One region of the Ensifer sp. R-19 genome, then DNA from elsewhere that is predicted to be linked to it. Evidence: riboswitches for the same ligand, from Rfam matches in the RefSeq annotation. Region 1 holds a riboswitch; each other region holds the start of a gene.
The links. A riboswitch is a leader RNA that binds a small molecule or an ion and turns the genes downstream of it on or off. The one in region 1 is predicted to bind cobalamin.
Positions count from the first base shown of each region.

Region 1 (7,954 bases):
TCGGCATGGTCGAATGGGTTGCCGAAATCCTCGATCGGGAGCCAGAGTTGCTCGAAACGCCGTTCGGAAGGTTCCGGGGGCGCGGCCGTCCGGAACCGCAACAGGATTGGATGACGCCACTGGCGTTCGCCGTGGTCAACGGGCAGCCGGCCGCTGTGCGGCTGCTTCTCGATCGAGGCGCAAACGCCGGCATAGGTGACGGTGTCGCGGGCCCCTCGATACGAGATCTGGCGCGTGACAAGGGCAATGAGGAGGTCATCGCATTGCTGCGCCCGGCAGCCGTTCCGAAATAGAACGCTCCGTCCAAATGGGGAGCGCTGACATTGGTTTGCGCTCCCTGTAATCCGCCTGCGACTGCTGATTGCTGGCGGATTCAGCCGGTTGAAATCGTTAAGTATTTCAACACCAGCTTATTTAAGCCAAACTTTGATTTTGATCGCTACGGTGCTGCCCAAGTTGGCCGCCGTGGCTGCGTATCGCGCTTGGAGAGGCGCGAGAATGCGCGCGACAGCCGGCCGGACGAGGGGGCGATCGCATCATGGACAAGACTTTGCGGCTGGCGAAGCGGAGCAGAACGGTTTGGGCGATCCATGCCGCCTGCACGCTGGTCGCGGTTCTGATCATCGCGAGCCTCATTTTCGTTCTGGATCGGTCCGTCGCCGAGGCGGGTCGCTTCGGCCTTTCGGCGGAGCGCCGGCTGGTGGCAACCGAACTGCGCCACCAGATGGATGCCGTCGTTCAGTTTCAGGCGCAGCTTTCCTTCTGGGACAAGACCTACGAAGAACTGGCCAAGGGGCACGTCAGCGACGCATTCGTTGCGGACGAGCTGTCGGGCTGGCTGTGGGAAGACTACGGCTTCTCCTGGCTGATCATGACGGACGTGGATCACAGCACGTCGACTGTGTTGAAGGACGGTGTTGCGGTGCCGAGCGAGACGGCCCGTGTCCCGCTCGAAGAGGTCGATGACCTGCTCGACGAGGCCAAACGCCGTTACGATAATGTGCTCAGAAACAACCACGGCTCCTACGTGCTGGATGTCGTGACGCCCGACCCGCAATCGCTGATGCCGTCCGTACCCGGGATCCACGCCATGGACTTGCGTGAGATCGACGGGCGCATGAGCGTCGCGGTGGTGCAGGCGGTCATCCCGGAAACGCTGGTCGTTCCAGCGGGGCGCCGGGCACCGGTGCTCATGGTTTCGGTGCGACCGGTGACGGCCAAGATGACGCGAGAGATCGCGGCGCGTTTGGGCGTCCGGGGGCTTGCTTTCGTGCCATTGACCGAGCGGCCGGAGGGCAGCGTTTACACATCGGTCGGCCGCTGTTCCGACGCCTCCTGTCTGGTGGCGGCTTGGATGCCGCAATCTCCTGGCGGGTTCGTGCGCGCCGAGTTGCTACCGAGCGTCATCGTGATGGCAATCGTCGCAGCGCTGCTGATGGCGTTCGTTGCCTTCCGCTTCTCGACGCTCTTTGCCGCCTTGCAGCAGAGCGAGGCGCTCAACCGGCATCTCGCCAAGCACGATCGGCTGACGGGGCTGCTCAATCGCAGCGGTTTCGACGACATGCTGGCAGCGGCGCTGTTGAAGGCAAAGACGCACCCGTTCACGCTCGTCTATGCCGACCTCGACGCGTTCAAGGCGGTCAACGACCGCTATGGTCATGCGGCAGGCGACGCTGTTCTGGTCGCCATGGCCGAGCGTTTCCGGAACCGCGCCGGACCCAACGGTACTGTGGCACGGCTCGGCGGCGACGAGTTCGCAATCATCCTCGGCGATTGCAGCGAGGCCGAAGCCCGTGGGCTTGCGGCCGGTCTTGTCGCCGATGCGCAGACACCGGTTGGGTTCAACGGCCAGCTGCTGGTCGTCGGCGGCAGCGCCGGCATCGCCTTCGCGCCGCGCCATGGTTTGACCGCGCGTGCCTTGCTGCTGGCGGCAGATGAGGCGCTCTATCTTGCCAAGCGACGTGGCCGCAACCGCGTCGAGACCGCTGACGATACGGTGCTGCCGGGTGAAACCACCGGCGAGCAGCCAACCGCCGGACCAAGCGGCCTGGGCGATTTTTCTACTCCGGTACGTTATAGGGCGTGATGACCACCACGGCAGAAAGCTGAGGGCCGACTGCGGCGGACGGCACGCGGCCGTAAAGCATGATGGTGCGGAAGGCCGTGCGTGCGTCGGTCTTCAGATCATGATGCAGGACGAAATGAACGCGCCGCGCGCGCAACAGCGCCAGATTGTCCTCGTCGAGATCATGGGCGATGTAGAGCGCGCAGTTGCGGTTGAGGCGATCGAAGGCCGCGAGCACAGAGCGGTTGCCGCCACCGATCGAATAGGCGGCGTTGATATCAGGGTTGGCGGCGAGTGCTGCGTCCGCCAGCGCGCCGGTTTCGCTATCGCGACCATGCCCCTCGCTGATCTCGACGATCCGGATTGTCGGATAGTGCTGACGCAGCACCCGGCGAAAGCCGATTTCGCGCTCTTCCTCACCGCGGAAGCGGCCACTGGATAGCGTCACGAGGACCGTGGCCGCGGCACCTGCAAAGCGTTCGCCAATCAGATAGGCAGCCGTTTCTCCGGCCGCCCGGTTGTCGGCGCCCGCATAGGCGGTGCGCTGGGAGTTGGGAAGGTCGGTCACCAGCGTCACGACGGGAATACCGCCTGTCTCGAAGCGTGCGACGGCGCCGACGATCTCGGGCACATCCGGTGCCTTCAATACGAGCCCGTCGGTTCCGCGCAGGCGTATGCGGTCGAGCAGTTGCACGATGTCCTGCGGGCGCATGGTCTCGGCGAAGTGAAAACGGCAGCGAAAGATCGTCGGCGCCAGTGTCATGGCTTCGCTTTCAAAGGCCCGTCGTACCGCATCGGTAAAGCGCTCCGGCGCCTCCATGACGATGTCGATCGCGAACTTGCGGCCCTGTATATCGAGCCCCGCCTGCTGCTTCTCCAGCTCCTCGATGGCCGCGCGAACCCTGGCGATGGTCTGGCGGCGGACACCCGGGCGCTCGTTGAGCACGCGATCGACCGTCGCGGTGCTGAGACCGGCCTGAAAGGCGATGTCCTTGACCAGATAGGGATGGGCCACCGCCGCTGCTCTCCTGATGGATTTTTGATGGATTCCTGCTCTATATCATGTTTTGCCGCCGCCTATAGTCGTGCCCATCAAGATGTTCCGGAGGAGGAAACGCGATGAAGACCGACAACAGGGCGAGGCAGCGGATCGAGCGCATCTGGCTCACCGAAGCGGCCTGCGATATCGAGGCGTTCCGGGCGGAGGTCGAGCGCCGGACCAGCCTGGCCGACTATCCCTATGCTTCGAGCTGCGACCAGAACGTGTTGATCTACAATAGCGACGAGCTGATTGCCGCCTGCGGCGATGCAGAAACGCGGCGGGCGGTGCTTGCCGAAATCTGTGAGGCGCTGGCGACCGGCCCGGGTGTGGCGGTGTTCAAGCGCGCCTTTGCCGATACCGCCGCGGTGGATGTCGCGAGCACCGTCTTCGACGAGATCATCGAGGAGCAGCATCGCAGCAACAGCGGCGGCGGCGACCACTTCGCCAAGCCTGGCGCCAATGATCGCATCTGGAACTCGCTGGAAAAGCACTGCCTGAAGGCGCCGGCGAATTTTGCCGCCTACTACGGCAATGCCATCATTGCGCTTGTCAGCGAAGCCTGGCTTGGGCCGAATTACCAGATGACGGCGCAGGTGAACCGCGTCAATCCGGGCGGCGCGGCACAATCGGCGCACCGGGACTACCATCTCGGCTTCCAGACCGCCGCGGTGATCGAGCGCTATCCAGCGCATGTCCACAAGCTCTCGCCGGTGCTGACGCTGCAGGGCGCGGTCGCCCACTGCGCCATGCCGCTTGAAAGCGGGCCGACCCTGTTCCTGCCCTATAGCCAGACCTATGTGCCGGGTTATCTGGCGCTCAATCGGCCCGAGTTCCGAGCCTATTTCGACGAGCACCATGTCCAGCTCCCGCTCGAAAAGGGCGATGTCGTCTTCTTCAATCCGGCGCTCTTCCACGCGGCCGGCAACAACCGCTCCACCGACATCCGCCGCGTGGCGAACCTGCTGCAGGTGTCCTCGGCCTTTGGCCGGACAATGGAAACGGTCGATCGACTGACGATGAGCGCGACGCTCTATCCGGCGTTGAAGGTTTTGCTTGGCGGGGGCAAACTGACCAATGCAGAAGCGGCCAATGCCATCGCGTCCTGCGCCGAGGGCTATTCCTTCCCAACCAATCTCGACCGCGATCCGCCGCTTGGCGGGCTGGCGCCAAAGACCCAGGCGCAGTTGATGCGCGAGGCGCTTGCCGCGGGAGCAAGCGAGCAGGATTTTCGGGCCTCACTCGACGCGCAGGCGAAGCGCAAGCTGAGTTGACGGGTCAGTCTCACAATTGACAGGCTCCCGGCGCATTTCGCTCGGGAGCCGTAGCTGTTTCACATCATCATTTGCGAGGGAGGAACTCGATGAACGGACAGATGCAAGGCAAGGTCGCCATCGTCACCGGCGGCACGCAAGGGCTGGGCGCAACGATCGCCCGCCTATTCGCCGAACGCGGTGCGGCGGGCATCGTCATTTGTGGGCGCAATGCCGCCAAGGGGCGGGCGAAGGCCGAAGAAATCGGCAAGGCCAGCGCCGCGAAAGTGGTCTATGTCGAGGCCGATCTTGAAAAGGTGGACGGCGCGCGCAAGGTCGTTGCCGCCTGCGATGCGGAATTCGGTCGGGTCGATGCGCTGGTCAATGCCGCCGCCATCACCGATCGCGGCACGATCCTGGACACGACACCGGAACTCTTCGACCGGATGTTCGCCATCAATGTGCGGGCGCCGTTCTTCCTGATGCAGGAGACGGTGAAGGTGATGCGGCGCGAGCGAACGGAAGGCACCATCGTCAATATCGGCTCGATGTCGGCAATGGCCGGGCAGCCCTTCATTGCGGCCTATTGCTCGTCGAAAGGCGCTCTGGAGACGCTGACCAAGAACACTGCCTATGCGCTTCTGCGCAACCGCATCCGCGTCAACGGCCTGAATATCGGCTGGATGGCTTCCGAAGGCGAGGACCGCATCCAGCGCGAATTTCACGGCGCTGCCGCGGATTGGCTCGAAAAGGCGGCCGCCAGCCAACCCTTCGGCAGGCTCGTCGATCCGGCCGAGGTGGCGCGAGCCTGCGCCTACCTGTCTTCGGCGGAATCCGGGCTGATGACCGGATCGGTGATCTGCTTCGACCAATCGGTCTGGGGCGGCTATGACGGTTCGCCCCATCCGGTGGCGCCGCTCTAGATCACGATGATTTTGGGTCGGATCGATCCAAAATCATAAACGTGATCGGTCCTTAGAAGTTAGAGCGGAATGCGGGCGGAAAACTGCGTGCACTTTTCCTCATCCCGCTCTGACGGGCGCTTGTCTTTCGCTAGTGGCTGTGCCCTTATGACGCCGTCAGGTGCCCGCGCAAGCGGGAGAATCGGGAATCCGGTGTCATTCCGGAACGTGCCCAACGCTGTGACGGGGACGGTCGCCTCTACAAGTGCCTTGAATTGATTCAAGGTTTTGCCACTGGATCTTAAATCGATCTGGGAAGGTGAGGCGACCGGTTGAACCGAAGTCAGAAGACCGGCCTGGCGAGATAGACCGAACCCCGCGCGGACGGCGGGAGGTTTTCGCATTGTTGGGGATCGAACGATGCTGACTGAACCGAAGGGCGGCCTTGCGGCTGCCGGTGCCTTCTCGCTGGATGAGCGGGAGGCTGTCTACCGCGCTATCGAAACACGCCGCGACGTGCGCGACGAATTCTTGGCAGAGCCTCTTCCCGACGATCTGGTGAAACGCCTGCTTGCCGCGGCGCACAGTGCGCCGTCGGTTGGCTTCATGCAGCCCTGGAATTTCGTACTGGTGCGGGGGGCAGAAACGCGCGAGCGCGTCTGGCAGGCGTTTCGCCGCGCCAATGATGAGGCGGCGCTGATGTTCGAGGCAGAGCAGCAGACCAAATACCGCTCGCTAAAACTCGAAGGCATTCGCAAAGCACCGCTCAGCATTTGCGTCACCTGTGACCGCACGCGCGGCGGCGCCGTCGTTCTCGGCCGCACGCACAATCCGCAGATGGATGTCTATTCGACGGTTTGCGCCGTGCAAAACCTGTGGCTTGCGGCCCGCGCCGAAGGAGTTGGCGTCGGCTGGGTCAGCATCTTTCACGAGGCCGAGATCAAGGCGATCCTCGGCATTCCCGATCATATCGAGATCGTCGCCTGGCTCTGCCTCGGTTATGTCGATCGCCTTTACCAGCAGCCCGAACTGGCGGTGAAGGGATGGCGGCAACGCCTGCCGCTGGAAGAGCTGGTGTTTGAGGAAGGCTGGGGGAACTGCGGCGAGAGTTCCTAAAACCCGTCTCGCAAAAGTGCGCAGCGGTTTTGCGATAACGACGTGCGAAGTATCAAAAACTTAAAGTGCAATGAGCGAATCTAAAAGATCGCGACGCGCTTTAAGGCGGCGCCAGGATCAGTTCTGGACCGGTTGATAGGCCGGTCCCTTCGGGTGCTTCAGGTCGATCGAGGTTTCTTCCTGCGGCAGGAAGGTCGGGCCGACGACGCGCACCTTGCTCTTGGACGGGTCGTAGGGCCGCTCCTCGGCCGGCGCCTTGGCGGTCGTGGTGTCCGCCGGTTTCTTGGTTTCGATCACGACGATGGATGACTGATCGTCGCCGATCTTGGTGCCGGTCGTCTTCGGCGAGGTTGCGGCAGTCTGCGGTATCTGGCAGCCGCACATGCCAGGCTTGCTGATGCCGCGGGTGCGATAGGCAAACGCATTGGGCATTTCGGTATAGGGTAGCCCGGTCACGGCCGAGACCATCTGTTCGCTCTCTTCCGTGTTGATATCGTGGAAGTAGAGTTCCGTTTCGGCGCCAGGGCAGCGCGCCCGGCAGGCCTGTTCGTCCCGCGGGAAGTCGGCCGGCGTCGCATCCGAGGAGATCGGGAAGAAAGCGCCGTCGCAGGTGCGCACGCACATGGTCCTGAGCGTTCCGCGATAATAGCCATCCTGCGGCGCATAACCATCTTCGCCATGCCCGAGCATCGGCCCGTAGGCGTCCTCAGGTGGCAGGTCGGCAATGATGTTGCGGTGCGTTTCGGGCTCTTCGGGCTCGACGCTGGCGAACTCCTCGCTGTCGCTGTAGCAGCCGTTGATTTCAAGCGCGGCAAGGATGCGGCGGCGGCTGTCTTCGCTGCCGCCGGCGACGATCTGCTCGCGCTCCGACTTCAGCATGCGCAGATTGTCTTCCATCTCGGCGATGAGGCTGTCGAGCTCCCCGCAGCTGTCGGGGTCGCCGCCATCGAAGGTGACGACGCTGCCGCCACCGCAGCCCGCGCGGCGGCGGTCGTTCTTCGCCCGGCGCAGCTCGATATTCTGTCGTGAGATGGCGCTGGCATAGTCCCGGGCATCCGCAGTGGTGGCGACCATGTCGGGCAGTTGCGCAAGCCGGGTATTCAGCCGGTCGCACACGGTCGATGCCAGCGAAGGATCGGCACCGACCAGGGCCAGCGGCACAAGCACCACAGCGACGTGTTTCAAGCGCGGGAACACGGGCGAAGTCTCTTCCTGATGCCGCATGATGCCGGCCTTCTGATATGGGCGGCTGCCAGCGGCAATTCCTGTTTCACCTCCATCATAGAACTTGTCGGTGATCGTGCAACGACAAGCGGCGGTTTGCGTTAACGGCTCCGGCCGGCGATGGCATTCAAGCGGCGCGGGCGGTTTCGAGCGACATCGGGCGTTCGAGAACGGTGCCTTCGATGGCGGCAATGGCCTTCATGCGCTGAAGTAGGTCGTCAGTCACTTCCCAGGCGACGGCAACGGCGAAGACCGAGCCGATGCGATGGGGTTCGGCGATGCGTTCGCCCGGGCATCCCATGCGCCGGAACATGCGTTCCAGGAACACGTCGGTGACCGTGACGATGTGGCTGAT
Region 1 is NZ_CP184569.1:1,693,063-1,701,016, reverse strand. Features, by position in the region: gene ACN9MO_RS08270 (ankyrin repeat domain-containing protein) at 1-293, shown strand, start outside; gene ACN9MO_RS08265 (sensor domain-containing diguanylate cyclase) at 539-2,086, shown strand; gene ACN9MO_RS08260 (LacI family DNA-binding transcriptional regulator) at 2,061-3,080, opposite strand; gene ACN9MO_RS08255 (phytanoyl-CoA dioxygenase family protein) at 3,185-4,378, shown strand; gene ACN9MO_RS08250 (SDR family oxidoreductase) at 4,468-5,280, shown strand; cobalamin riboswitch at 5,422-5,633, shown strand; gene bluB (5,6-dimethylbenzimidazole synthase) at 5,680-6,375, shown strand; gene ACN9MO_RS08240 (DUF2865 domain-containing protein) at 6,493-7,599, opposite strand; gene ACN9MO_RS08235 (acyl-homoserine-lactone synthase) at 7,727-7,954, opposite strand, start outside.

Region 2 (7,954 bases), 160 kb from region 1:
GATGGTGGGATTTGCGCATGCGGGGGCTCCAGCCCCCACAACACTCAACCAATCCGAAACCCCGATCACGCCCCGCCCCGGCCACCAGATGCCGGCTTTCAGCAAAGGCTTGGCCGGCTGCGGTTTCTCGGCGCCTGAAACCAGCGCCTCGGCATAGTCGAGGAACAGGCCGGCATTGTCGGCGCCGCCCTCGTTGAAATAGGCCCAGAGCCGCTGGCGGTCATCGGCCTCAACCGTAGAAAACGGTTCAAGGCCCGGGTCCGGCTTGTCGTCGCCCGGCAGCACCGCGATCTGGAAACGGTGAGCGACGGCCGCCGCATGCAAGGCTTCGAGCAGATAGCGGAAATAGCTGGCGCCACCGAGCGGCCGGACGACGATCAGCTTCGCATGACGTGCCGTGCGCTCGACATAGGTATCGACCGACATCGGGTGCATCAGGTTCATGAGGCTCGCAATGCGCAGGCTCAGGCCACCGTCACGCCGGCCGTGGGCGGCGGCGATCGAGGAGAGCTCGGTGTCGGCGGCAGACAGGAACAGGATGTCGGCCGGCGTTTGCCCAAGGTCGATCGCCTCGTTGCCGTCGGCGATCGTTCCTTTCTGGGCGAGAAGCAGATGCATGATCTTGTCCGTTCGGGCAATTCCGAACGGAAACGCGTGAAGCGGCTTCCGTCCGGAATTGCGTTATTTCAATGCGTTAGATCATTTCATTCAATGAACGATCAGACGAGCGCAGCAATCGCAGCGCGCACCGCCGCCTCGTCCATGTCGTGCAGGCCGATGACGACGAGGCGCGTGCCGCGCTTTTCGCCGGCCGCCCAGGCCCGGTCGTAATACTGGTCGATGCGGGCACCGACGGCCTGGATCAGCAGGCGCATCGGCTTGCCGGGCACATCGGCAAAACCCTTGAGGCGCAGCACGTCGTGCTCGGCGATGACGCCCTTGAGGCGATCGATGAAGGCGGCCGGATCGGCGATGGCGCCGAGCTCGACGACGAAGCTGTCGAACTCGTCATGGTCGTGCTCCTCGCCCGCTTCATGCTCCATCTCGTGGTGCGACTTGCGGTTGGCGATATCGCTTTCGGTGCCGACGCCGAGGCCGAGCAGGATGGCGGCGGCCACCTCGCCGTTCTTCGCCTCGATCATGGTCGGCTTGCGGCTGGTGCGCGAGGAAACCTCGTCGCGTACCGCCTTGAGGCCGGACGCGTCGATCAGATCGGTCTTGTTGAGCACGATCAGGTCGGCAGCGGTCAGCTGATCCTCGAACAGTTCCTCGATCGGGCTTTCATGGTCGAGATTGTCGTCCTCGACGCGCAGCGCATCGACCTTGTCATGGTCGTCGGCAAAGCGGCCGGCGGCAACGGCAGCGCTGTCGACCACGGTGACGACGCCATCGACGGTGACTTCACTGCGGATATCCGGCCAGTTGAAGGCGGCGATCAGCGGCTGCGGCAAAGCCAGGCCCGAGGTCTCGATGATGATATGGTCCGGGCGGTTTTCGCGCTCGAGCAGCTTGGTCATGGTCGGGATGAAATCATCGGCCACGGTGCAGCAGATGCAGCCATTGGTAAGTTCGATGATGTCGTCCTCGCTGCAGGCCTCCGCACCGCAGCCCTTCAAGACGTCGCCGTCGACGCCGAGATCGCCGAACTCGTTGATGATCAGCGCGATGCGTTTGCCGTCGGCGTTCTGCAGCAGATTGCGGATCATCGTCGTCTTGCCGGCGCCGAGGAAGCCGGTGATGACGGTCGCCGGGATCTTGCCGTGGCTGGTTCTCGCAGTGGTCATTATTCAACCCTTCATTTTCAGCGGCAAACCGGCCGCGACAAAGTAAACTTCAGCGGATTTCTCCGCAACGATCTGGTGAAGCCGGCCGGCATGGTCGCGAAACTCGCGGGCCATGCGGTTCTCGGGCACAATGCCGAGGCCGACTTCGTTGGAAACGAACACGAGGCGCGCCTGCGCCTGCGGCAGGTAGGCAACAAGCGAGGCGAACTCCGCCTCGATGTCGCGCTCTTCGAGCATGAGATTGGTGACCCACAGCGTCAGGCAGTCGATCAAAACGACATGGGTGGGGTCGTCGATGCGCCGCAGAATGCCGACGAGATCGACCGGCTCCTCATGCGTCGTCCAGCCTTCGCCACGGCGCGTCCTGTGATGATCGATGCGCGCACGCATTTCGTCGTCCCAGGCGCGGCCGGTGGCGACATAATGTTTGGTAAGGCCGGACGTTCCGACGAGCTTCTCGGAAAAGCTGGACTTGCCGGAACGGGCGCCGCCGAGGACCAGGACCGGTCCGGCGCTGGGATTGCTCATCGTGACCGCGCCAAGGTCAGCGGCAGATGGCAACAGCCGTGCGACGCGCCGGCGGCGCGTTCGGGAAAGTATCTGAGAGCCAAAACAACCTCCGTGATGGCGTTGGAGACGACACGTCTCCTCGGGCGGAATGCCCATGTCGGGTGGCAGGTCTCCTGGCTCACGGCGTCACGGGCCCCACATCGCCTCGCCCCGAATGGACGAGGTTCCGATGTGAGGACCCGAGCGGCCCGCCTCACCTTCCCGGCGCTTTCCAGTGCCACAGCGAACCTTTGCGCGTCGTCTCCGACGCATGGGTGCTGTGGGCGACATCATGAAAGGCGGACGATTCGTAGAAGAAGAGGCGTCCAACCCGGCTGATCACGATGCCACGCCAGTGGCTTTTCCGGCTCGATTCCGCACTGCCTCGATTGCCCCATGCAACCGGCTGGCAGCTCTGAATTTGAGCCCGATGGCGAACCCTGACCGTTCTACAGTCGCGGGGTCGGCTGCGATAAGGATGCCCGGTTTGGGTCCATCCGTCACATTCCCAATTATTCCCCCCAATCGCCACGACAAGGGGGAACCATCCAACATCCGATGATTAGGAAGCGGGCGCCGCAAAGTCAATCGACGCTTGCGACACCTCCCCGGCCGACTTGCGTCGCGCGACGATTTGTCGAGCGCGAAGCCGCACCGGACATGAGGCGAATGGCAGATCGCGAACGAACATATTTTAGCAATTACAGATGTTGCGTTAAACTGCAGCGCCGCGCGTCCTATGGACGTGCAAAGGTCGCTGAAACATCCTGCAACCGACCCGAGGGGCTTCGTTTATCCGGTAGGCACATGGAACGCAGGCTCGCCGCCGTGATGATTGCCGACGTTTGCGGCTATGGGCTGCTTACCCAGGCCGACGAGGAGGGTACCTGCGCCCGCTTTCAGGCCGACCTGCACGAACTATTCGAACAAAGCATCGAGACGCATCGCGGCCGGCTGATCAAGACCATGGGCGACGGCCTGCTGGTCGAGTTCCACAGCGTCGTCGAGGCAGTCCGATGTGCGGTCGAGGTGCAGCGCGCCAAATCTGATAGTCGCGGTGTGGACGCGGGGCGGCTGCAATTCCGCATCGGCATCAATCTTGGCGACGTGATCGTCGAGGGCGACGACATCCACGGCGATGGCGTCATCATCGCCGAGCGCCTGCAGGGCCTGGCCGAACCGGGCGGCATCGTCATCTCGGGCACCGCCTACGACCAGGTCGAGAAGCACCTCGATGTCGGTTTCGTCTTTCTCGGCGAGCAGCGTCTGAAACACGTCGAAAAACCGGTTCGGACCTACCGTCTCTGGCTGGACGAAGCCCACGCCCGCAAGCCGAAGGCCAAAGCGCACCGCGGGAGACGCTGGGCCGCGCTGGCCGCGGCATCTGCCCTTGCATTCGCAGCCGCCGTCGGTGCCGCCTGGTGGCGCCCGTGGCAGCCGCCTGCCGACATCCGTCCGGCTCAGGCCGTGGACTTCAGCCAGGCAGACAAGCCCTCGATCGCCGTGCTTCCCTTTGCCAATGTCAGCGATGACCCCAAGCAGGAATTCTTCGCCAATGGCATGACCGACGGCCTTGTCACCGAACTGGCCCAGATCTCCGGCCTGTTCGTCATCGCGCGCAACTCGACCTTCACCTACAAGGGGAGATCGGTGACAGCCAGGCAGGTGTCGGAAGAGCTCGGTGTCCGATATGTGCTTGAAGGCAGCGTCCAGCGTGCCGGAGAGCAGCTTCGCATCAATGCGCAGCTCATAGATTCCCTTGATGGCGGGCACGTCTGGGCCGGAAAGTTCGACGGATCGCTCACCGATGCCTTTGCGCTGCAGGACGAAGTGATGCGCGGCATTGCCGAAGCGCTTGCGTTGCGGCTGGACCCTGACCAGCAGATGGCCTTCGGGCGCAAGGAAACGGCCGTGCCAGCGGCCTTCGATGCGTTCCTGCGCGGCTGGGAGCATCACCGGCGCACCACGCCCGAAGACTTCGCGAAGGCCCTGCCCTACTTCGACCAGGCGATTGCGCTCGATCCCGCCTATGGACGTGCCTATGCCGCCGCAGCCATGGCCTATGCGCGCATTTACCTGTGGCGCTGGCACTATCAGCTGGGCATCACGCGCTTCGAGGCGCGAGCCAAGGCGCGGCAGTTTCTGCGGATGGCGCAGAAACATAAGACGGCACTCGCCTATCAGGCAGCGGCCCTCCTTGCCGAAGTGGACTGGCGGCATGCCGACGCGCTCGCAGACCTCAAGGAAGCGATCGCGCTGGAACCCGGCGACTCCTGGAGCTACGCATTGACGGCCTTCGTCCTGACATCCGCCGGCCGGCCGGCGGAGGCTCTGCCCTATATCCGCACGGCGATCCGCCTCGATCCGCACTCCCCGTCCTTCTTCCTGTACGTCCTCGGCCTGACGCAGTTCAGCCTGGAGGATTTCGAAGCGGCAGCGGCAGCGGCGAAAAGCAGTATCGCACTCAACCCCCAGGATGACGGTCCTTTCCTTCTCCTTGCCTCTGCCGCCGGACATCTCGGTCACCGCGCGGAGGCTGAGGCGGCAGTCGCCCGCTACGACGCGCTTCGCATCAGCCGTGGCGGAACGCCCGTCTGCATTTCAGAGCGCCCGCCGCTGGACCTGGCGCAGCCGCATGCCAGCGAGAAGCTCTATCAGGGACTGCGCCTGGCGGGCGTGCCTGAGACCCTGATGAACACCGACGTCAGCATTCGCGACAGGCTGCCAGCCGATGAGCTCCGTTCGTTGTTCTTCGGGCACCGGTTGCGTGGACGCATGCTGGATTCGGGCGAGGAACATGAAGCTGTCGTTTCGCCCGAGGGCATCGCCACCTTGACGGGAGACTGGGCTTCGCTCGGCGCCGGCAGGATGAGCAACGTCGAGGTCCGGTTCGAGAAGGACGAGGTTTGTTTCCTGTGGCTGAAAACGACGAACCTTTGTGGGATGGTCTCGCGGAACCCCGGAGGACTGAGCGCCCGAGAAAACGAGTTCATCTGGTACCACGGCGACAGAGCCTTCACCTTCTCGCAGGTGCGCTAGCCACGGCAGAAGCGACGCAGGCGCCAAACCGGTTGCGGCCCTAGTGCGTCACCCGCTCCAGCACGCTGAACTGGAAGGCCTGCGTCGAGTTCCACGGCGTCGTGTGCTGGTGCATGATATGCTCGACAAGCCGGAAGGACGGTCCGATCACTTCGGCCAGCGCCGCCGGGTCGTAACGCGCCACGGGCAGACCGCTGCAGCGCTCCGGACCATCGGGCGCGAAGGTGGCGATAACGGCGTGTCCGCCCGGAACGACGGCCGCCGTCAGGCGTTCGATATAGGCCGCCCGGTCGTCCGGATTGGTCAGGAAATGAAAGGCGGCGCGGTCGTGCCAGATGTCGTAGGTCCGATCCGGCCGCCACGCGGTCACATCGGCCGCAACCCAGTGGACCGCGTCGGCCCGCAGCCCGAGCCTTGCCCTGGCGGCATCGAGCGCCGCCGGCGACAGATCGAGCACCGTAACTGATTTCATGCCCTCGTCGAGCAGCGCATCCACCAGCCGCGAGGCGCCGCCGCCGACATCGATCAGCGACGCGGTGGCGATCGTCACGTGCCTGCGGATGAGATCGAGCGAAACGGCGGGCGCATCTTCGAACCAGCTGACCCCCGCTTCGCCTTTCGATTGATAGGCTTTGTCCCAATGGGCTCGTCTGGTTTCGTCCTGCATTGCAACACCTGTCTCCGAGCGCGCGGCCGTAGTTGAGCGCTCCTTTCTTCCCAGTGAATTCTACAGCGGAACGGTGGAAGATGCTGGGGTTTGAGGCTGGTCCCTTCTGTCGCCCGGATCCCGACGATCTCCGCTGACGCCCCCTTCTTCGGCTATCTGCCAAGCAGCCCGTCCAGCCAGCGCCGGTCGAGTACCGCCTCCAGCTCGCCGGCGACATCGTCAAGCGCCGCGTCCACCGACTGGCGGTAGTTGCTCGCCCCGCCTTCGATGCCGAAACTCTGCAAAAGTGCTGTGCGATAGGCGTCGCTCGTGAACAGCCCGTGCAGATAGGTGCCCATCACCCGGCCGTCGGCAGAAAGCGCGCCATCCGCACGGTTGTCGATGCGCACCGAAGGCCGGTCGCAATCGGCCCCTTGCGTCTTGCCCAGGTGGATCTCGTAGCCCTCAAGCGCCACGTCATGCTCCAGCGACCAGGCGCGGCTGTTGCGCACCGTCTTTTCCGGCGCCATCTCGGTCTCGACGTCGAGAAGCCCGAGGCCCTCGACGGCGCGCTCGCCGCCTTCGATACCGAGAGGATCGGTCACGCGCCGGCCGAGCATCTGGTAGCCGCCGCAAATGCCGATGACACGGCCGCCGCGGCGCACATGGCGCTCGAGATCGCGATCCCAGCCTTGCACCTGAAAATCGATGAGGTCGCCGATGGTCGATTTCGACCCGGGGATGACGACGAGGCCGGCATCGGCGGGGATCGGGTTGCCCGGCCGGACGAAGACGAGATCGACCTCCGGCTCGGCGGCCAGCGGATCGAGGTCATCGAAATTGGCGATTCGCGACAGCACCGGCACGGCAACCTTCAGCGCCCGTCCCTCGCCGCGCGCTAGTTTCTCCAGCACGACCGAATCTTCTGCCGGCAGCCTGGCTGCTGCCTTCAGCCATGGCACGACGCCAAAACAAGGCCAGCCGGTGAAGCGGTTCACCGCAGCGATGCCGTCGTCAAACAGCGTGACGTCGCCGCGAAACTTGTTGATGAGGTAGCCGGTCACCATGCGCCGGTCCTCATCCGAAAGGATCGCATGGGTGCCGACGAGCGAGGCGATCACCCCGCCGCGGTCGATATCGCCCACGAGCACGACCGGCACGTCGGCGCGTGTCGCAAAGCCCATATTGGCGATGTCGCCGGCGCGCAGGTTGATCTCGGCCGGCGAGCCTGCGCCCTCCACGACCACGAGATCGGCGCCGACCGAGATCTGTTCGAAGCTTTCCAGCACGGCGCCAAGCAGCTTCGGTTTCAGCGCCTGGTACTCCCGGCCCTTGGCCTGCCCCGTCACCTTGCCCTGCACGACGATCTGGCTGCCGACGTCGGACTGCGGCTTCAAAAGCACGGGATTCATGTGCACGGACGACGGCACGCGCGCGGCCAGCGCCTGCAGCCATTGCGCCCGGCCGATCTCGCCGCCGTCGTCGGAAACGGCGGCGTTGTTCGACATGTTCTGCGGCTTGAACGGCCGGACCTTTAAGCCCCGATTGGCGGCGAGCCGACAGAGCCCCGCCACCAGTACCGATTTTCCGACATCCGAGCCGGTTCCCTGCAACATGATCCTGCGTGTCATGCGGCCATCGGTAACACTGAAACGGTCAGCGGCAAAGGTCTGTTTCGACACGATTTCGCCGCAATCGAGCGAGGCTTCTCACGCATTGTTTCGGCCTTTCGCAAGGCTTGTCGAAAATGCCGCAGCCGGTAGCCAAATTGCGACATCGCATGGCGAGTTTGGCATTCATTCCATTGCAGCGCACACCTATATCAGCGGCATAGCAACACGCTCCGGGGGATAGGCCTCCGGCCTCTCAAGGTTTACGTCCATGCTGTACATCTTCAGCAAGCCCAACTTCGTCCAGATCGCCTGGAACTCCAAGG
Region 2 is NZ_CP184569.1:1,857,922-1,865,875, forward strand. Features, by position in the region: gene cobN (cobaltochelatase subunit CobN) at 1-618, opposite strand, end outside; gene cobW (cobalamin biosynthesis protein CobW) at 720-1,784, opposite strand; gene cobU (bifunctional adenosylcobinamide kinase/adenosylcobinamide-phosphate guanylyltransferase) at 1,788-2,312, opposite strand; cobalamin riboswitch at 2,749-2,897, opposite strand; gene ACN9MO_RS09030 (adenylate/guanylate cyclase domain-containing protein) at 3,141-5,372, shown strand; gene ACN9MO_RS09035 (class I SAM-dependent methyltransferase) at 5,413-6,039, opposite strand; gene ACN9MO_RS09040 (cobyric acid synthase) at 6,192-7,649, opposite strand; gene ACN9MO_RS09045 (hypothetical protein) at 7,900-7,954, shown strand, end outside.
Region 2: linked by a shared signal. The riboswitch ahead of cobU (bifunctional adenosylcobinamide kinase/adenosylcobinamide-phosphate guanylyltransferase) and the one ahead of bluB (5,6-dimethylbenzimidazole synthase) in region 1 are both predicted to bind cobalamin.

Region 3 (7,954 bases), 250 kb from region 1:
CCACCGGCCGCCTCGATCATCGCCGTCGGGATGCCGAAGCGGCCTGATGTGAAGGGCTTTTCCTCGCCGGAATCATAGACGAAGACGCGCGTCGGCTTTTCACGGCCGGCATTTGCCTCGGTGATCGCGGCCAGTTGGCGGCGGTAGCCGTCGACCAGCGCCTCGGCGCGATCCTCGACCCCGAAGATGCGGCCGAGGTTGAGGAGATCGACGAACATGTCGTCCATCGTAGGCTTTTCCCTGGCCATGACATGGATGCAGGATTCGGTCAGTTCGTAGACGCCGATCTTGAACGGCGCCAAGGTCTCGGGCGTCACCTCGCCGCCGACCTTCATGCCGTAGTTCCAGCCGGCGAAGAAGAAATCGGCGTCGGCGTTGAGGAGCACTTCCTTGGTCGGATATTTCTCCGCAAGCTCCGGCAGTTCCTTCACACCTTCGCGCAGCTTTTCATCCAGCGTCTTCCAGCCGGAAACGCCGGTGTAGCCGACCATGTGGTCCTGCAGCTTCAGCGCCAGCATCATCTCGATCAGATTGACGTCGTTGGCGATCGCCCGCTTCGGCGCAGCATCGAAGGTCACCTCGCGGTTGCAGCTCTTGACGGTAACCGGATAGGCGAGCGCCGGCACAGCAGGGGCGATGAGAAACAGGAAGGCAGAGGAGGCAATGTTGATCTTCATGAAATGGATCCCTGTCGAGGAAGTGAAAAGGAGAAACGGGCGGTGCCGGCAACGGCGGTGCTGTGGGCGGTGGCGGTGACACCGAAGGCGGAGGACAGCGCCCGCGGGCTCAGCACCGCGTCGGGTGTGCCAAAGGCGATGAGCCGCCCCGCCGTCACGATCGCCACGTCAGTCGCGAATTCGGCGGCGAGATTGATGTCGTGCAGCGTCGATACGATCGTCAGCTTCAACGTCTGCAACAGCTCGAGGATTTCGAGCTGGTGGCGGATGTCGAGATGGTTGGTCGGCTCATCGAGGATGATGATGCGCGGCTCCTGGGCAAGCGCCCGGGCAATCAGCACCCGCTGTTTCTCGCCGCCCGAGAGCGTCGAGAACTGGCGGCCGGCCAGATGGGCGAGATCGAGATGGGAGAGTGCATGCTGCACCCGCTCGCGGTCGGTGTCCGTCCAGCCGTTGAGCCCCTCCCGCCGCGGGATGCGGCCCATCATCACCACGTCGCGCACGCTGAAGGGAAAATCGCCGGGCATTTCCTGAAGCACGACGGCGATCGTTTTCGCCGCTTCGCGCGCCGAAATCGACCACAGGTCGACGCCGTCGACCTCGATGCGGCCCGCATTCGGCTGCACCGCCCGGTAAAGGCAGCGTAAGAGCGAGGTCTTGCCGGCCCCGTTCGGCCCGAGGATCGCAAGCCGGCTGCCCGCCTCGATCGCGAAGTCCATGTCGTCGACCAGGGTCAGCCCCGGGCGCGGCCCCCAGCAAAGCCCCTTAACGCGAAGGGCGGCTCCTGTTGCGGTGCAGGTCATGGTCTGATCCCACCCCGGCAGCGCCACGCGTCCATCCCCGACGCACCAAACGCGCTTGAGCGCATGCGTGTCGCGCTCATTGGAAATGGCCCGCAACGTCTTCGGAGACGAGCATGGCCGCCGGGATGCGGGCGAGCGTCTTGCCCTTCAGCCCGCGCGGCCGTTCGGCAGCCCGCGTCATGCCGTCGCCGCGCTCCACATAGGTGGCGGCAAAGCGGACGAGATCGTCGATGTCCTCTTCCGGCGAAATGTCGCCAAAGAGATAGGTCGCCTTGCCCGTCGCCTGGAAGGCGATGGTGCAGGGGCGCGTGCATGCCGCCATGCAGACCGTGCCGGCAATCGAGAAATCACGATCGAGCGGCGCGCCGAGGGCGGCAATGCTGCGGTTAAGACGCTTTATCAGCTCGGCGCCCGGCATGCAGGGGCCGCCGGTAAAACGGCAATCGGTGCAGACCGTTATCTTATGCTGTCGGGAAGTCGGCTCAGCCATTTTCTCTCTCCGCCGGACTGACGGCAAGAGATGGCGAAGCGGCAGGATGACGGATGACCGTCGCGCGAAAGCCAGTTCTTTTCCATCGGAACACCCCGTCCGTTGTGGTTGATCGGTTCGATGGCAGGTCTCCTGGCTCGCGGGTCGCGGCGCATCCACGTCTTCCCGGCCATTGGCCAGTGACATGGTGTGAATGCGCTGTCCGCTCACAGTTGCGGGGGCAGCCACGGTTTCGGTCCCGTCAGGGTCGTCCGTTCCGTGTTCCCTTTTCAGCCGCCTCCGCATTGTCGCGGACGCAGCACCATCGCGCTCTTCCTCGCATGAATCGGCAGCGGATACAACCGATGGGGTCGGGCGGCCGGGATCTATCAACATGCGGCGTTTCGTCATGTACTGACTGTTATAACATAACATAACAACAACCAACAAGGTAATGATCCTAAGTCACCCTGCCGGCCGCCGCGGGCGAGAGTCTCGCCTGACGGCGACGACCGGCGTATCCTTGCTCCTTGGCTTGTCGGGAAAGGAGCTCTGCCATGGCTGCCTATTTGATCGCCGATGTCGATATCACCGATGCAGCGACCTTCGAGGAATACAAAAGAGAGGTGCCGGCGACGGAGGCCCGCTATGGCGGGCGCTATCTCGGCCGCGGTGGCGCAACCCGGGTGCTTGAAGGCGACTGGGAACCGCACCGGCTCGTCATCCTCGAGTTCCCGGACATGCAAGCCTTGCTCTCCTGGTACCAATCGCCGGAGTATCAGCGCCTGAAGACGATCCGTGAGCGCTGTGCCAGGACACGGATCATAGCACTCGAAGGCGTCGCCATCTGAAGCGGAGCGCAAGACTGGCCGCAATTGCCGGCCTTGCTCGTGAAACGAACGGATGAGCGCCCCCGTCACTTCAAGCTTCGCGGCGCGCGGATGAAGCAACTGCGGGGCATGTGCTCCGGGTCCATCGACATGCGGCGTTTCGTCATGTCCATCCGTTATGCGATAACATAAAAATACAACGTCAGAGTTGAATAGCCGGCGAAATCCGCCGTGGTGGGACCGTGTACCTTCATCGCGACCGGCGCGCCGCCACCCTCTCGAACTTGCCTTCGCACGACCGCCCGGCCCGACGCTTTCGGACCGGTGCCGCGCAGCGCTCATCAGCCCCCACTGCGCGCAAAAGCCGGAAATTTAACGTACGTTACGCTCACGTAACCCCAAGGCCGTTGAGAAAATCAGCAGCCGAAGCGACAATTGCCAAAGCTAGGATTGGGCATCGACAAGCCACCGATAAAATCAACTTAGCCGCGCAGGTCCCGAAATGAAGTGATGGCAACGCAACTTTCTAAAGGGGATGGCAGTGAATCCAATTGACTTCTTCGTCGAGACGCTTCGGACCTATCCTCCGGTCGCTGTCTTCCTCGCCCTCGGCATCGGTTTCCTGATCGGACCCATCAAGGTCGCGGGGTTCAATCTCGGAAACGTCACCGCCACGCTCCTGGCGGGCGTCCTCATCGGGCAGCTGGGCATCCAGGTTTCCGGTGATCTGAAGTCCACCTTGTTCCTGATCTTCCTGTTCGCCGTCGGCTACGGTGTCGGCCCGCAATTCGTGCGCGGCTTGAGCACCGATGGGCCGAAGCAGATTGCCTTTGCGCTGTCTGTCCTGGTGCTGTGCCTCATCGTTCCCTATCTCTGCGCGCTGATCGCCGGGCTTCCGCTTGGCTACGGCGCCGGCATGTATGCCGGGTCGCAGACGATCTCGGCTGCGATCGGCGTTGCCACGGACCAGATCAATTCGCTCGGGCTGACGCCGGAGCAGGCCAAGACCTTTGCCGACCAGATTCCGATTGCCTATGCGGTCACCTACATCTGGGGCACGATCGGCTCTGCCATCATCCTCGCCCAGCTTGGCCCAAAACTTCTCGGCATCGATCTTCCGGCGGCCTGCAAGGAGTATGAGGCCAAGCTCGGCGGCGGCACCGAGAGCAGCGAACCCGGCATCACCCGCGCCTATCATGATTTCGGCCTTCGGGCCTATCGGATCGACGAAGCAAGCGGGCTAACCGGAACGCCGGTCAAGAACCTGCTTCCCGGCATTCGCGTCTTCGTCGAGCGCCTGCGAAGAGGCGATCGGATCATCGAAGCGGATGGCAACACCGTGCTGCAGCCGGGCGACGTCGTCGCCTTCTCGGGCAGGCGCGCCCTGCTCGTCGAAAACCTGGACAGCAAGCTGACGGAGGTCGAGGACAAGGAGCTTCTGAACGCGGAGGCCGAGATCGTCGACGTCTACGTGACCAGCAAGGCGCTGGCCGGAAAGACACTCGCCGAAGTCAGCACGATGGATTGGGCGCGCGGCGTCTATGCCCGCAAGATCGTGCGCTCGCTGGTCGAGATCCCGGTCCTTCCCGGCACGACCGTCGAGCGTGGCGACATCGTCACCATCGGCGGCGCCAGGAGGCACGTCGAAGCGGCGATCAAGGCTCTCGGCTTTGCCGATCGCCCGGTCGAAACCACCGACATCGCCTTCCTCGGCTGGGGTCTGTTCATCGGCGCGATGATCGGGGCGCTGACGATAACGATCGGCGGTATTCCGATCGGGCTATCCACGTCAGGCGGCGCCCTGCTTGCCGGTCTCGTGCTCGGCTGGCTGCGCACCACCTACCCCGCCTTCGGCCGCATCCCGTCGCCGGCGCTGTGGCTGTTGAACACGCTCGGCCTCAACATCTTCATCGCCGTGGTCGGTATCGGCGCCGGACCGGGCTTCGTCGCAGGCCTCCAGGAGGTTGGCATTTCGCTGTTCATCTGGGGAGTCGTTGCAACCTCCATCCCGATGATCGCCTCGGTGCTCATCGGCCACTATGTCTTCAAGTTCCACCCGGCGATCCTGTTTGGCGCCTGCGCCGGCGTCAGAACCACGACGGCCGCACTCGGCATGATCCAGGAGGCGGCCAAGAGCAAGGTGCCGGCACTCGGCTACGGCATGCCCTACGCCATCGGCAACACGCTGCTCACCATCTTCGGCCTCGTCATCGTCATCATGCTTGCCTGAGGCGGGCAGGCAGAACCGAGACCATTGTTCCAATTTCATAGATCACAGGGAGTGTGGATCATGTTGGACAGAAAATTCTACGACAGCATTTCCGATCTCAGCCCGTTCGAGATCAAGGACGAACTGATCAAGCTCGCCAAGACGAGCTCGCAGAAATCCGCCAAGGCCTTCCTCAATGCCGGCCGCGGCAACCCGAACTGGACGGCAACGCGGGCCCGCGAAGCCTTCTTCCTGCTCGGCCAGTTCGCCCTGACGGAGGCGAAACGCGCCTACTACGATCCGAAGGCGGGTGTCGCCGGCATGCCGCCCCAGGACGGAGCGCATGCGCGGTTCCAGAAGTGGATCAAGAAACAGCTTCAAAGCACGGAAACCGTGGACGAGGAAGACGAAGGCGTCCCGGCCGCCAAAACCCTCGGTGACGCCGTCGCCTATGCCATCAACACCTTCGGCTTCGACCCGGATGGATTCGTGCATGAGCTGACCGACTCGATCATCGGCGACAACTATCCGGTCCCCGATCGGGCGCTGCATCACAACGAGATCATCACCCACGAATATCTGATGTGGGCGATGTGCGCCGGCCACCGGCCAAGCGTGAAATTCGACCTCTACCCGGTCGAAGGCGGCACCGCCGCCATGTGCTACATCTTCAAGGCCTTGAAGAACGCCCGCATCCTCAACGCCGGCGACACGATCGCGCTCGGAACGCCGATCTTCACGCCCTATCTCGAGATGCCGCAGCTCGAGGATTACACGCTGAAGACCATCAATGTCAGCGCCGAGCAGGAAGACCGCTTCCAGTTCACCGACGATGACATCAAGGCGCTGGAAAACCCCGAGGTGAAGGCGCTGTTCCTGGTCAACCCCGGCAACCCGTCCGCCGTCGCGATGGATCCGGATTCGATCAAGCGCCTTGTCGATCTCGTCAACAACAAGCGTCCCGATCTGATCATCCTTACCGATGACGTCTACGGCACCTTCGTCCCGGGGTTCCAGTCATTGCTCGGCCATCTGCCGCGCAACACCATCGGCGTCTATTCCTATTCGAAGTACTTCGGCTGCACCGGCTGGCGCCTCGGCGTGGTGGCCGTTGCCCAGGACAATATCTTCGACGAGAGGATCAAGGCGCATCCCGAGCCGATCCAAAAGCTTCTGGAAAAGCGCTACAAGGCGATGACGCCGAAGCCGCGCGAGGTGAAGTTCATCGACCGCATCGTCGCCGACAGCCGCGACGTGGCGCTGAACCACACCGCCGGCCTGTCGCTTCCCCAGCAGGTGATGATGTCGCTCTTCAGCCTGGTCGAGCTGATGGATGTCGAGAAGGCCTACCAGAAGGCCTGCATCGCCATCTGCACGAAGCGGTTCTGGAACCTCGTAAACGGCATGGGCGTCGAGTCCAACCCGGGCATCTATTTCGACCACTATTACGGCATCATCGATTTCGAGTTCTGGCTGCGCAAATATGTCGGGCAGGATGTCGTCGAATGGGTGAAGGACAACATCCATCCGCTCGACATTCCCTTCCGACTGGCCGAGGATCACGGCATCGTTCTCTTGAACGGCTCCGGCTTCGACGCGCCAAACTGGTCGGCGCGCGTTTCCTTCGCCAACCTCAATGACGACGCCTATTCGCAGATCGGCCGTGCCGTGCGCTCCGTGGCGCGTGGCTACGTGCAGACCTACCAGGCGGCCAAGGGCCTGAAGATCAGCTAGCCGAGCAAAGCGGCCGGCAAACCCGTCGGCCGCCTCCCCCTGCAGCGCCGCGCGTCCAATTAGACGCGCAACGGTCGCTGTAGCATTTTCGAATGCTGCATGTTTTGTCCTTCAAGCGGCGACGATTGAAGGACACATGCAGAAGGGCGTGAGCAGACGCCCTGTTACCCAGCCACCCCGGATTTTCCGGCAGGGTCCTGCCGGCAAGTGAGCAGCGCATCATCAGGCTGAAGGCGCCCCTTCGGCATGGAGTTGGGAGTAAAGCGGCGTGATCGATCACCTGTTCGGCATCCTCAGAGCGCATCCGGAGCTCGCCCTCTTCCTCGCGCTCGGCATCGGCTACGCCGTCGGCAAGATCACCATCTTCGGCGTGACCATCGGCGCCGTTACCGGCTGCCTGCTGGCGGGCGTGCTGATCGGACAGACGGGCGCCGTGTTGTCGAACGACGTGAAGCAGGCGTTCTTCCTGCTGTTCCTCTTCGCCATCGGCTACCGCACCGGCCCGCAATTCTTCCAGAGCCTCAATGCCGATGCCCTGCCCCAGATCGCCGTCACGGTGACGCTCTGCGTCGCGGCGCTCGCGGCGGCGATCCTTCTTTCGATCCTGCGGTTTCGATCTCGGCACGGCCGCAGGCGTCCTTGCGGGCGGGGCAACGGAATCGGCGACCGTCGGCGTCGCCATCGACACCTTCCGCAAGACGGCGCCAACACCCGAAGCCGTCACCCAATTCGAATCCGCCGTGGCCACCGGCTTTGCGGTCGCCTATCTCGTCGGCGTCGTCACCGCGATCCTCGTCCAGTCGCAGCTCGCACCGCGCATGTTCGGCCGCAGCCTGAAGGAAGCCTGCGCCGAGCTCGAAGCCGAACTCAACATCGCCCCGGAGAACAGCGGCGATACCGCCCGCCGCGAGATCGAAGCGCGCGCCTTCGAGATCGCCGATAATCTGGTCGGCCTGACCGTGGCGGAAGCGGAGGCGCGAGTCCCGGAGCATCAGAAGGCCTATATCGAGCAGATTCGCAGGGGCAATGAGATCATCTCCCCCGCCCCGCAAGAGCGACTGCAGGCCGGGGACATTATTGCGGTCGCCGGGCTTCGCGGTTTCCTGGTGGAATATGCCAGCCGGATCGGCACCGAGATCGATGACCGCGAGCTTCTCGACATTCCGGTCGAAATTCTCGACGTGGTGGTGACCAACAAGGACGTCGCCGGCAAACGCCTTTGGCAGCTCAAG
Region 3 is NZ_CP184569.1:1,940,959-1,948,912, forward strand. Features, by position in the region: gene ACN9MO_RS09470 (ABC transporter substrate-binding protein) at 1-677, opposite strand, end outside; gene ACN9MO_RS09475 (ABC transporter ATP-binding protein) at 674-1,480, opposite strand; gene ACN9MO_RS09480 (DUF1636 family protein) at 1,557-1,970, opposite strand; cobalamin riboswitch at 2,076-2,291, opposite strand; gene ACN9MO_RS09485 (DUF1330 domain-containing protein) at 2,507-2,800, shown strand; gene aspT (aspartate-alanine antiporter) at 3,321-5,009, shown strand; gene ACN9MO_RS09495 (bifunctional aspartate transaminase/aspartate 4-decarboxylase) at 5,070-6,722, shown strand; partial or broken gene ACN9MO_RS09500 (aspartate-alanine antiporter) at 7,093-7,266, shown strand; partial or broken gene ACN9MO_RS09505 (hypothetical protein) at 7,388-7,465, shown strand; gene ACN9MO_RS09510 (TrkA C-terminal domain-containing protein) at 7,541-7,954, shown strand, end outside.
Region 3: linked by a shared signal. The riboswitch ahead of ACN9MO_RS09480 (DUF1636 family protein) and the one ahead of bluB (5,6-dimethylbenzimidazole synthase) in region 1 are both predicted to bind cobalamin.

Region 4 (7,954 bases), 740 kb from region 1:
TCGACGCTGACGGCGCGGATACCCTCCGCATAGAAGAGCTTTTCCGCCGCTTCGACGATCACATCCCGGGTCGATTTCTCTGCCTTCGCCATCGCTCAAGTATACCGACTAGTGAATATACATGGCATCTTCACTCACCTAGCCTCTCCCCGTCAACCCTAGCCGGAGAGCGACCATGTCCAAGACCGTACTGATGCAGATTTCCGAGGGGATCGCCCTCTTCACCCTCAACCGCCCGGAGAAACTCAACGCGCTGAACTATGAGCTGATCGACTGGCTCATGGTCCTTCTCGACACGATCGAAGTGAACGACGCTGTCGGCGCGGTGATCATCACCGGCGCCGGCGACCGCGCCTTCTCCGCCGGCGGCGATATCAACGAGTTCTCCGAAAGCGTGGCTGCGGGCGTAAACCCGGCTGTGCGCGATTTCGTCCGCCGCGGCCAGCTTCTGACGGCGCGGCTCGAAGCCTTTCCGAAGCCGGTCATCGCCGCGGTCAACGGCATCGCCTTGGGCGGCGGCTGCGAGATCACCGAGGCTGTGCATCTGGCGATCGCCAGTGACCGGGCGCGCTTCGCCAAGCCGGAGATCAAGCTCGGCATGCCGCCGACCTTCGGCGGCACCCAGCGCCTGCCGCGGCTTGCCGGCCGCAAGCGCGCACTCGAATTGCTGTTGACGGGTGAGGATTTTTCGCCGGAACGCGCTAGGGATATCGGGCTCGTCAATCACGTCGTCGCCCATGAGGAGCTGATGCCCGCCGCCCGCGACCTGGCCAGCCGCATCATGGGCTATTCCCCGCTTGCCGTCCGCTCGATCATCACCGCCGTCACCCGCGGCCTCAACATGTCGATCGCAGAGGGGCTGCTGGTGGAAAGCGAACAGTTCGCCCAGATGGTGCCGACCGACGATCTCTCCGATGCGCTCGCCGCCTGGAAGCGACGGCACGTCCACGACGACCCGCCGCGCGACGGTTCCTTCTCGCGCCACTACTAAATTCAACCAAACGGTTGACAATCTTCGCAATCGAAGTGATATTCAACAACATGGTTGAATATCAGAACGAACATCTCGATGCCGTGTTCCACGCGCTTTCGGATCCGACGCGCCGCGCCATGCTCCAGAACCTTTCGCAAGGCGAGAGACTGGTCGGCGAGCTTGCGGCCCCCTTCTCGATCTCGCTGGCCGCGGCATCGAAGCACATCAAGGTGCTGGAAGGAGCAGGTCTCGTGCGCCGCGAAGTGAAAGGTCGCACGCATGTATGCCGCCTCGATGCAGCGCCGATGCATGCAGGTATGGAGTGGATGCGCCACTACGAAGCCTTCTGGCGAACGCGCATTGACGCACTTGAGGCGCTGCTGCTCGCCGACGACGCAACTGTTCAAAACGATACGGAGGAAAAGCCATGACATCGCCTGCCACAGCCTTTGCCAGCGCCGACTACGGCCGCGTCATCGCCCCCGATGCGGTGCGCATCGAACGCCTGCTTCCCGGCCCGATCGAGCGGGTCTGGTCCTATCTGACAGAGGAAAACAAGCGCCGGCTCTGGATGGCATCGGGAACGATCGGCTCTTCCGAGGGTGCAGCGGTCGAACACGTCTTCCGCCATTCGGGACTGACGACAGAGGATGATCGACCGCCGAAAAAATACGCCGATCACGCCGGCGAGGTTCGCAAGCACGGGCATGTGCTCGCCTGGGAGCCACCGCGCCTGCTCGCCTATAGCTGGGACGAAGGCACGGATACGCCCTCCGAGGTCCGCTTCGAACTCAGCCCGCGCGGCGACAAGGTGCTGCTGATCGTCACCCATACCCGGATCGCCAACCGCGGCATCATGACGAGCTTCTCCGCCGGCTGGCACGTGCATCTCGACCTGTTGCGCGACCTTTTGGAAGGAGAGCAGCCTGCAGCCTTCTGGAGCAAGTTTGCTGAGCTTGAACAGCAGTACGACGCGCGCATCCCCAAGCGCTGACCGCCCGAGGTGACGAGACCTCAGAAGGGTGCACCGGCAAGGATTGACCGCCTTGCCGGTGCTTTTTGTCACGTGCGGGCGAAACCGAGGATGAAGAGCGCCAGCGAACCGATCGAGGCGAAGGTGCGCACGTGGTTCCACCAGACCCAATCGGTGAGATAGCGCCCAAGCCACAGATCGGTCGCGGCCTGCCCGGGTGCAGCGGCCGCAAGCGCGTCGTTCATCGGCACGTTGAAGACGATCGTCACCAGAAGCACGCCGACGACATAGACCAGGCCGCCCGCGGCCAGCAGCCATCGGCCCTCGCCGCCCGAAATGAACGCGACGACAATCAGCGCCAGGCCAAGCAGCGCCGTGCCCATGAAGGCGCTGAGGAAGATCGGGTTCTGGATGACGACGTTGATGGCGTTCATCGCGGCGATCCCCTGCTCCGGCGGCAGCCGCGACAAGGCTTGCATGATGCAGACCGAAAAGATGAAGAACAACCCGGCCATCAGGCCGGAACCGATCGCGGCGGCAAACGCCAGAGCGGGGATCAGCGGGATCATGCGGCAATACTCCAGACACCAGTTGCTGCGGTCTCGCGGGCGTAGGTTGCAAAGTCGCGCGGCCGCCGCCCAAGCACGCGCTCGACGTCAGACGTCACACTCGAATTGCGCCCGTCGAGCACCGAGGTGAAGAGATAGCGGATGAGTTCGACATAGTCATCAGGCACACCGTCAGCCTGCAATTGCGCGGCGAAGTCGCCAACCGGCACGGCCTGATAGGAGATCGGGCGTTTGGCCGCGGCAGCGATCTCGGCCACGGCTTCAGCAAAGGTCATCAGCCGCGGGCCGGTCAGAGAATAGACCTTGCCGACATGATCATCGTCGAGAAGCGCTTCAACCGCGACGTCAGCGATGTCGTCGCAGCTGACGAAAGGCTCGGTGACTGTATCCACGGGCAGGAAGACCGAACCGCTTGAGACCCCCTCGGCCAGGAAGCCTTCGTTGAAGTTTTCGAAGAACCAGCTCCCCCGAACGATCGTCCAGTCAGCGCCGGAGGCCTGCAATTCGCGCTCGGCCGCTTCCGCCTCGTCCTCGCCGCGCCCCGACAAGAGCACCAGCCGCCTGATGCCGGCGCCCACGGCAAGGCTTGCGAACTTGCGGATGGTCTCAACAGAGCCGGGCACCGCCAGATCGGGCTGGTAGCAGACATAGATGCGATCGACATTTTCGAGCACAGGCGCCCAGGTCGCCTCGTCCGTCCAGTCAAAGGACGGTGATGCCGAGCGGGCGCCGATGCGCACCGCAACACCCCGCTCTTGAAGGCGCTCAGCCACCCGCCGCCCCGTCTTGCCGGTACCGCCCAAAACCAGTGTGACTTTCTGAGACATCGTTTCCTCCTAAGGTTCATCAACAAACATGAGCATCTCTCACATTTGCAAATGTGATAAATCCTCGTATTTTAAGAGTCAAGCCAAAATGTGAGCATCACTCATGATTTCAGAAACAAGCCCATCCGCGGTTCCCGCCGAAGACGAAACCGCCCTGCGCCGGACACCCAGCCAGAAACGCAGCCGCGAGCGCGTCGAACAGATCCTAGCCTGCGCGACGGCGCTCATTCAGGAAAAGGGCAGCGACGCCATGCGCATGAGCGAAGTTGCTGAAAAGGCTGGAATTTCGATCGGATCGCTCTACCAGTACTTCCCCGACAAGGCGGCGATCGTGCGCACGCTGGCCGAGCGCTACAATGCCGTGTGCAACGAGTGCATCGCGGCCGAGCTTGCCAAGGTCACATCGCTCGCAGAACTGCGCGACGCCTTCTGCGTGCTGTTCGACATCTACTACGACATGTTTCTGGCCGAGCCCGTCATGCGCGACATCTGGTCGGCAATGCAGGCCGACAAGGCGCTGCGCGAGATCGATCTTCTGCAAAGCCGCGCCGGCGGAAAACTGCTTGCCGATGTCTGGGCCCGGCTTGTGCCCGAAACCCCGCGCGAAACCATCGACAGTGCCGCTTTCCTGATCATGCATCTCGGCGATTGCACCATGCGGCTTGCGGTGTCGGTCGATCGCGCCGAGGGCGACCGCATCGTCGAGGCCTATAAACGCATGATCATCCGCGATTTTGTCGCGGATGGACCGGGCGGCGGCGCAAGTCCAATTGACATATTAGGGGTGCGATCCTAATCATCAGAGATCGATTGGTTCCCGGGACACGAACGTGTTTCGGGAGTAAACGGGAACGTGACGGATGGACCCATGCTGGGCATTCACATCACGGCCGACCCCGCGACTGTAGAGCGACGTCGATCTGCCATTCCGGAGCGATCCGGAAGAAGCCACTGGAAGAGACCACGAGAGGGTGGTCGATCTGGGAAGGCGAGGCTGATCCAGGGCTTCCCGCCCAGCGCCGTGAGCCAGGAAACCTGCCACTCGATACGGGCATAGGGCCCACACCGGGAATTTCCCGATGCCATCACGGAGGTTGTCATGGCTACGTCTACTGTTTCGAGCATTCCGCTCTCCCTCAGCGATCGTCTGACCGCTGGCGTCATCGCGCTTTTCATCGGCGCATTCCTCGTCTTCGGTGCCGGCCTTGCCAATTCGGCCGTGCTGCACGACACCGCGCACGACACCCGCCACTCCTACGGCTTCCCCTGCCACTAAGACGATGTTCCGGAACGTAACTCACGTTCCGCATCGAAGTGTCTGCGGACATGAACGCATCCGGCCTGTGCCGGATGTCGGTGTTTGTGCATGCCGGTTTCGTCCGGCGCGCAACGGCCATCCGCATGGCAGAACGGGAAGGCTTGCAAACCACGCCGCAGCGCGTGGCTTTTGCCGTTATCGAGGGACTTCAAGATGATTGTCAGAACGCTTCTGGCCGCGATCGTGGCTGGACTGATTGCCGGTGTCTTCATGACCGGCGCCCAGGAATTTCGGGTAACCCCGCTGATCCTGCATGCGGAGGAATTCGAAGGCGAGGCTCCGGCCGCAACCGAACAGCCCGCTGCACAGCCTGGAACGACGCAACCCGCCGCCGAGGGCCATGACCAGCATTCGTCGCTGAAGGCGGTCTCACCGCTTTCCGCCATGCTCGATGCCCTGTCGCCGATCACGCCAGCCTATGCGCATGAGGGCGAACACGAGGAAGGCGGCATCATGTTCGGTATGAGCCGGTTCTCCGGCACACTCATTGCCAACCTCGTCACCGGCTCCGGCTTCGGCCTGCTCCTGGCCGGCGTCAGCCTGGTGATCGGCTACCCGATCACGCTTAGGAACGGCGCGCTCTGGGGCGCCTGCGGCTGGCTTGCCGTGCACATGCTGCCGGCAATCGGCCTGCCGCCGGAACTGCCGGGTTTCCCGGCCGCCGAACTCGGCGACCGCCAAACCTGGTGGCTGGCGACCGTCGCCCTCTCCGCAGTCGGTCTCTATCTCGTCGTCCTGCGCGAAGAAATCGTGTCCAAGGTCGTCGGCCTCGCGTTGATCGCCGCGCCGCACGTCTACGGCGCGCCGCAGCCGGTCGATATTACGAGCAACGTTCCGGCCGTGCTCGGCGCCGAGTTTGCGGTTGCCGCACTCGCCACCACGCTCGCCTTCTGGATCGTGCTTGGCGTCGTCTCCGGCTTCATCAACGAGCGTTTCGCGAGAGCAAACTGATCCGGCCGATCACGCCCCCCCATGGGCACCTGAACAAACGACGGCGGGGTTCAGGCCCCGCCGTTTTGCATGAGATGCGCGGCCAGCCGCGCGCGGCGATCGTCCGGCTCCAGCAGGACGCAGGTATCGCAGAAGCTGCCACCCTCCGTTTGGAAGTAGAGGCAACAGCCGCAACGGATCCGATATTGGCGCGACAGTTGCGCGCCGCTTGCCGGATCGACCGCGGAGATCTCCTCGTAGCAGAGCTCTTCCGAGAACAACCGCGAGCCCCGCCGCTTGACGATCGCAAGCGCCTCGGCCATGCCGCGCGCCTCGTCACCGATCGCGCGACCGATCTCCAGGAACGCTCCGGCAAGGGAATCCGCTGCCAGCCGCCACTGCGCCCCGGAAGAAAGCCCGGTGCGCTTTTTCAGGACCGCGATGACCGGCGCCAGATGGGCCGTGAAGCCGCGCTCGAAAGCGCTGATGCCTTCGGCATGCTGCGGCCCTTCCGCCACACCGAGGCGGAAATGATAACGCTTGCCGGCAACTTCCCGATCTTGGTGAAGGCGGGTCCACTCTTCGAAGCGAAGCCCGGCGATCTGCGCCTGAAGACCCGCGCCAAGATAGAGCGCGCCGAGAACCACACTCAGCTGGCGGCTGTAGAAGGCGATCAGATGTGCCGCCCGAATCCGGTCCGTCATGCCGATTGCGAAAAAGTCCTGATAGGCAAGGCTCTGCTCGATCCCGGTCCCACCAGCGGCCCAGAAGGCGGCCGGTGCGCTGAAGGCACTGTCCGCCGGCCCGAGCGAGACACCGGCGTCGGGGAACTGCGCGTGCAACCGCTCGACCACTGCCAGCGCCTGCGGCGGATATCCCTCGACCGTCCGCGCCATCCGCTGGTGATTTCTCGAATTCATGCCGTCTCCGTCGCCAGCCAGCCGCCCTCATATCCCGCGCGCTCAAGACCGCGCCGGATCGCCGGCAGGCTGCGTGTCAGCTCCCAGACGAAGCCGCTCCGCCAATTCTCGATCATCATCACGACGAGCCCCTGGTCAAGGCCGACGACACGCTCGTCGATCCAACCCGCAGGCCCCTCGCCTGCAAGGCTCGGATTGAACCCGCCCGGAAAGCGCCCTTCCTTCAGAAGCCCGGGATAGCCGGCCGCGACATGGCCGAGGGCCGATAGGGACGCATCCGGATCGAAAGGCAGACAGGCCGCTGCAGCCCAGGGCACGAGCGTGCCGTCATCCGGACCGAAGGGTGCGCCGCGGTTGACGTAGCCCAAAAGCCGCTGCCAGCGTCCGTCCTTGAGGCGCAGCCGGCCGCGTGGCGCATGGCAGGCACTGATCCCCCAGAGGCGTTCGCCATAGCCGGCGAAGCCACCGGGATTTCGCCACGCATGGTCGCGCTGCAGCGCGATGGCGCGCCGGGTATTCTCGAAGTAATCCGTCCCCCTTTCGCGCATCGGCCGATCGCCGAGACCGCGAAGGTCAAGCCAGGCCTGCGGGAACAGGTGGATGAACAGCGGCACCGCATGGAGATGGGGCCCGCCGTCAGCCGCGATCCAGTCGTAACCCTCCGTAAAGGCGGCGTAGTGCTCCGGCTCGATCGCATGATCGGGCGCCCCGAGCGCCAGCACATAGAGCAGCAGCGCCTCGCTGTACCCGCGCCAGCGATGCTTCAGGAACCGGCCGGGCGGGCGCCAGCCCATCGTCAGTGTGTCACTGCGGTTCAACGCCCAGCGCCAATCCACGCGAGCATAGAGCTCTTCGGCGAGCGTGCGGATCTCGCATTCCCCCGTGTCCTCGCCGGAGAAGTAGGCTGAGGCGGTCAGGCATCCGGCGATCAGCAGCGCCGTGTCGACGGTCGAGAGTTCGCTGCGCCAGGTGCGCTCGCCAGTCCGCATATCGAGAAAGTGATAGTAGAAGCCGCGATAGCCGCTCGCCCGCTGGTCGCGCGACTGCGGGCTCTCGGCCAGGAAGCGCAGCGTGGTCAACACCCGCCCGATCGCCTCGCGGCGCGAAATCCACCCGCGCTCGACGCCGATGGGATAACAGGAAAGGCCGAAACCGGTCGCCGCAATACTCGACGGCGCGCCCGGCAGCGACGTGTCCGCGATCAATCCGGTGGCCGGATCGGCGTGATCGAGGAAGTATCCGAACGCCGCCTTCTGCAGACCATCGGTTTGAAATAGCTCGGCATTTTCCGTCTGTTTCAGCATTCCGCCCTTCCGGACCCTGGCCCCAGTCACAAGTACTTCTGGGCTAACGCCGGCAAATCACTCTTTGTTGAAGGCCAGCTACACCCAAATAGTCGCCGAAATCCAATCCTGTGTTACATTCTTCTAATCTGACCGCGCGC
Region 4 is NZ_CP184569.1:2,433,816-2,441,769, forward strand. Features, by position in the region: gene ACN9MO_RS11910 (TetR/AcrR family transcriptional regulator) at 1-92, opposite strand, end outside; gene ACN9MO_RS11915 (crotonase/enoyl-CoA hydratase family protein) at 176-991, shown strand; gene ACN9MO_RS11920 (ArsR/SmtB family transcription factor) at 1,042-1,404, shown strand; gene ACN9MO_RS11925 (SRPBCC family protein) at 1,401-1,967, shown strand; gene ACN9MO_RS11930 (DUF1772 domain-containing protein) at 2,036-2,515, opposite strand; gene ACN9MO_RS11935 (NAD(P)H-binding protein) at 2,512-3,342, opposite strand; gene ACN9MO_RS11940 (TetR family transcriptional regulator) at 3,446-4,138, shown strand; cobalamin riboswitch at 4,137-4,399, shown strand; gene ACN9MO_RS11945 (CbtB domain-containing protein) at 4,442-4,618, shown strand; gene ACN9MO_RS11950 (CbtA family protein) at 4,814-5,611, shown strand; gene ACN9MO_RS11955 ((2Fe-2S)-binding protein) at 5,662-6,510, opposite strand; gene ACN9MO_RS11960 (glucoamylase family protein) at 6,507-7,814, opposite strand.
Region 4: linked by a shared signal. The riboswitch ahead of ACN9MO_RS11945 (CbtB domain-containing protein) and the one ahead of bluB (5,6-dimethylbenzimidazole synthase) in region 1 are both predicted to bind cobalamin.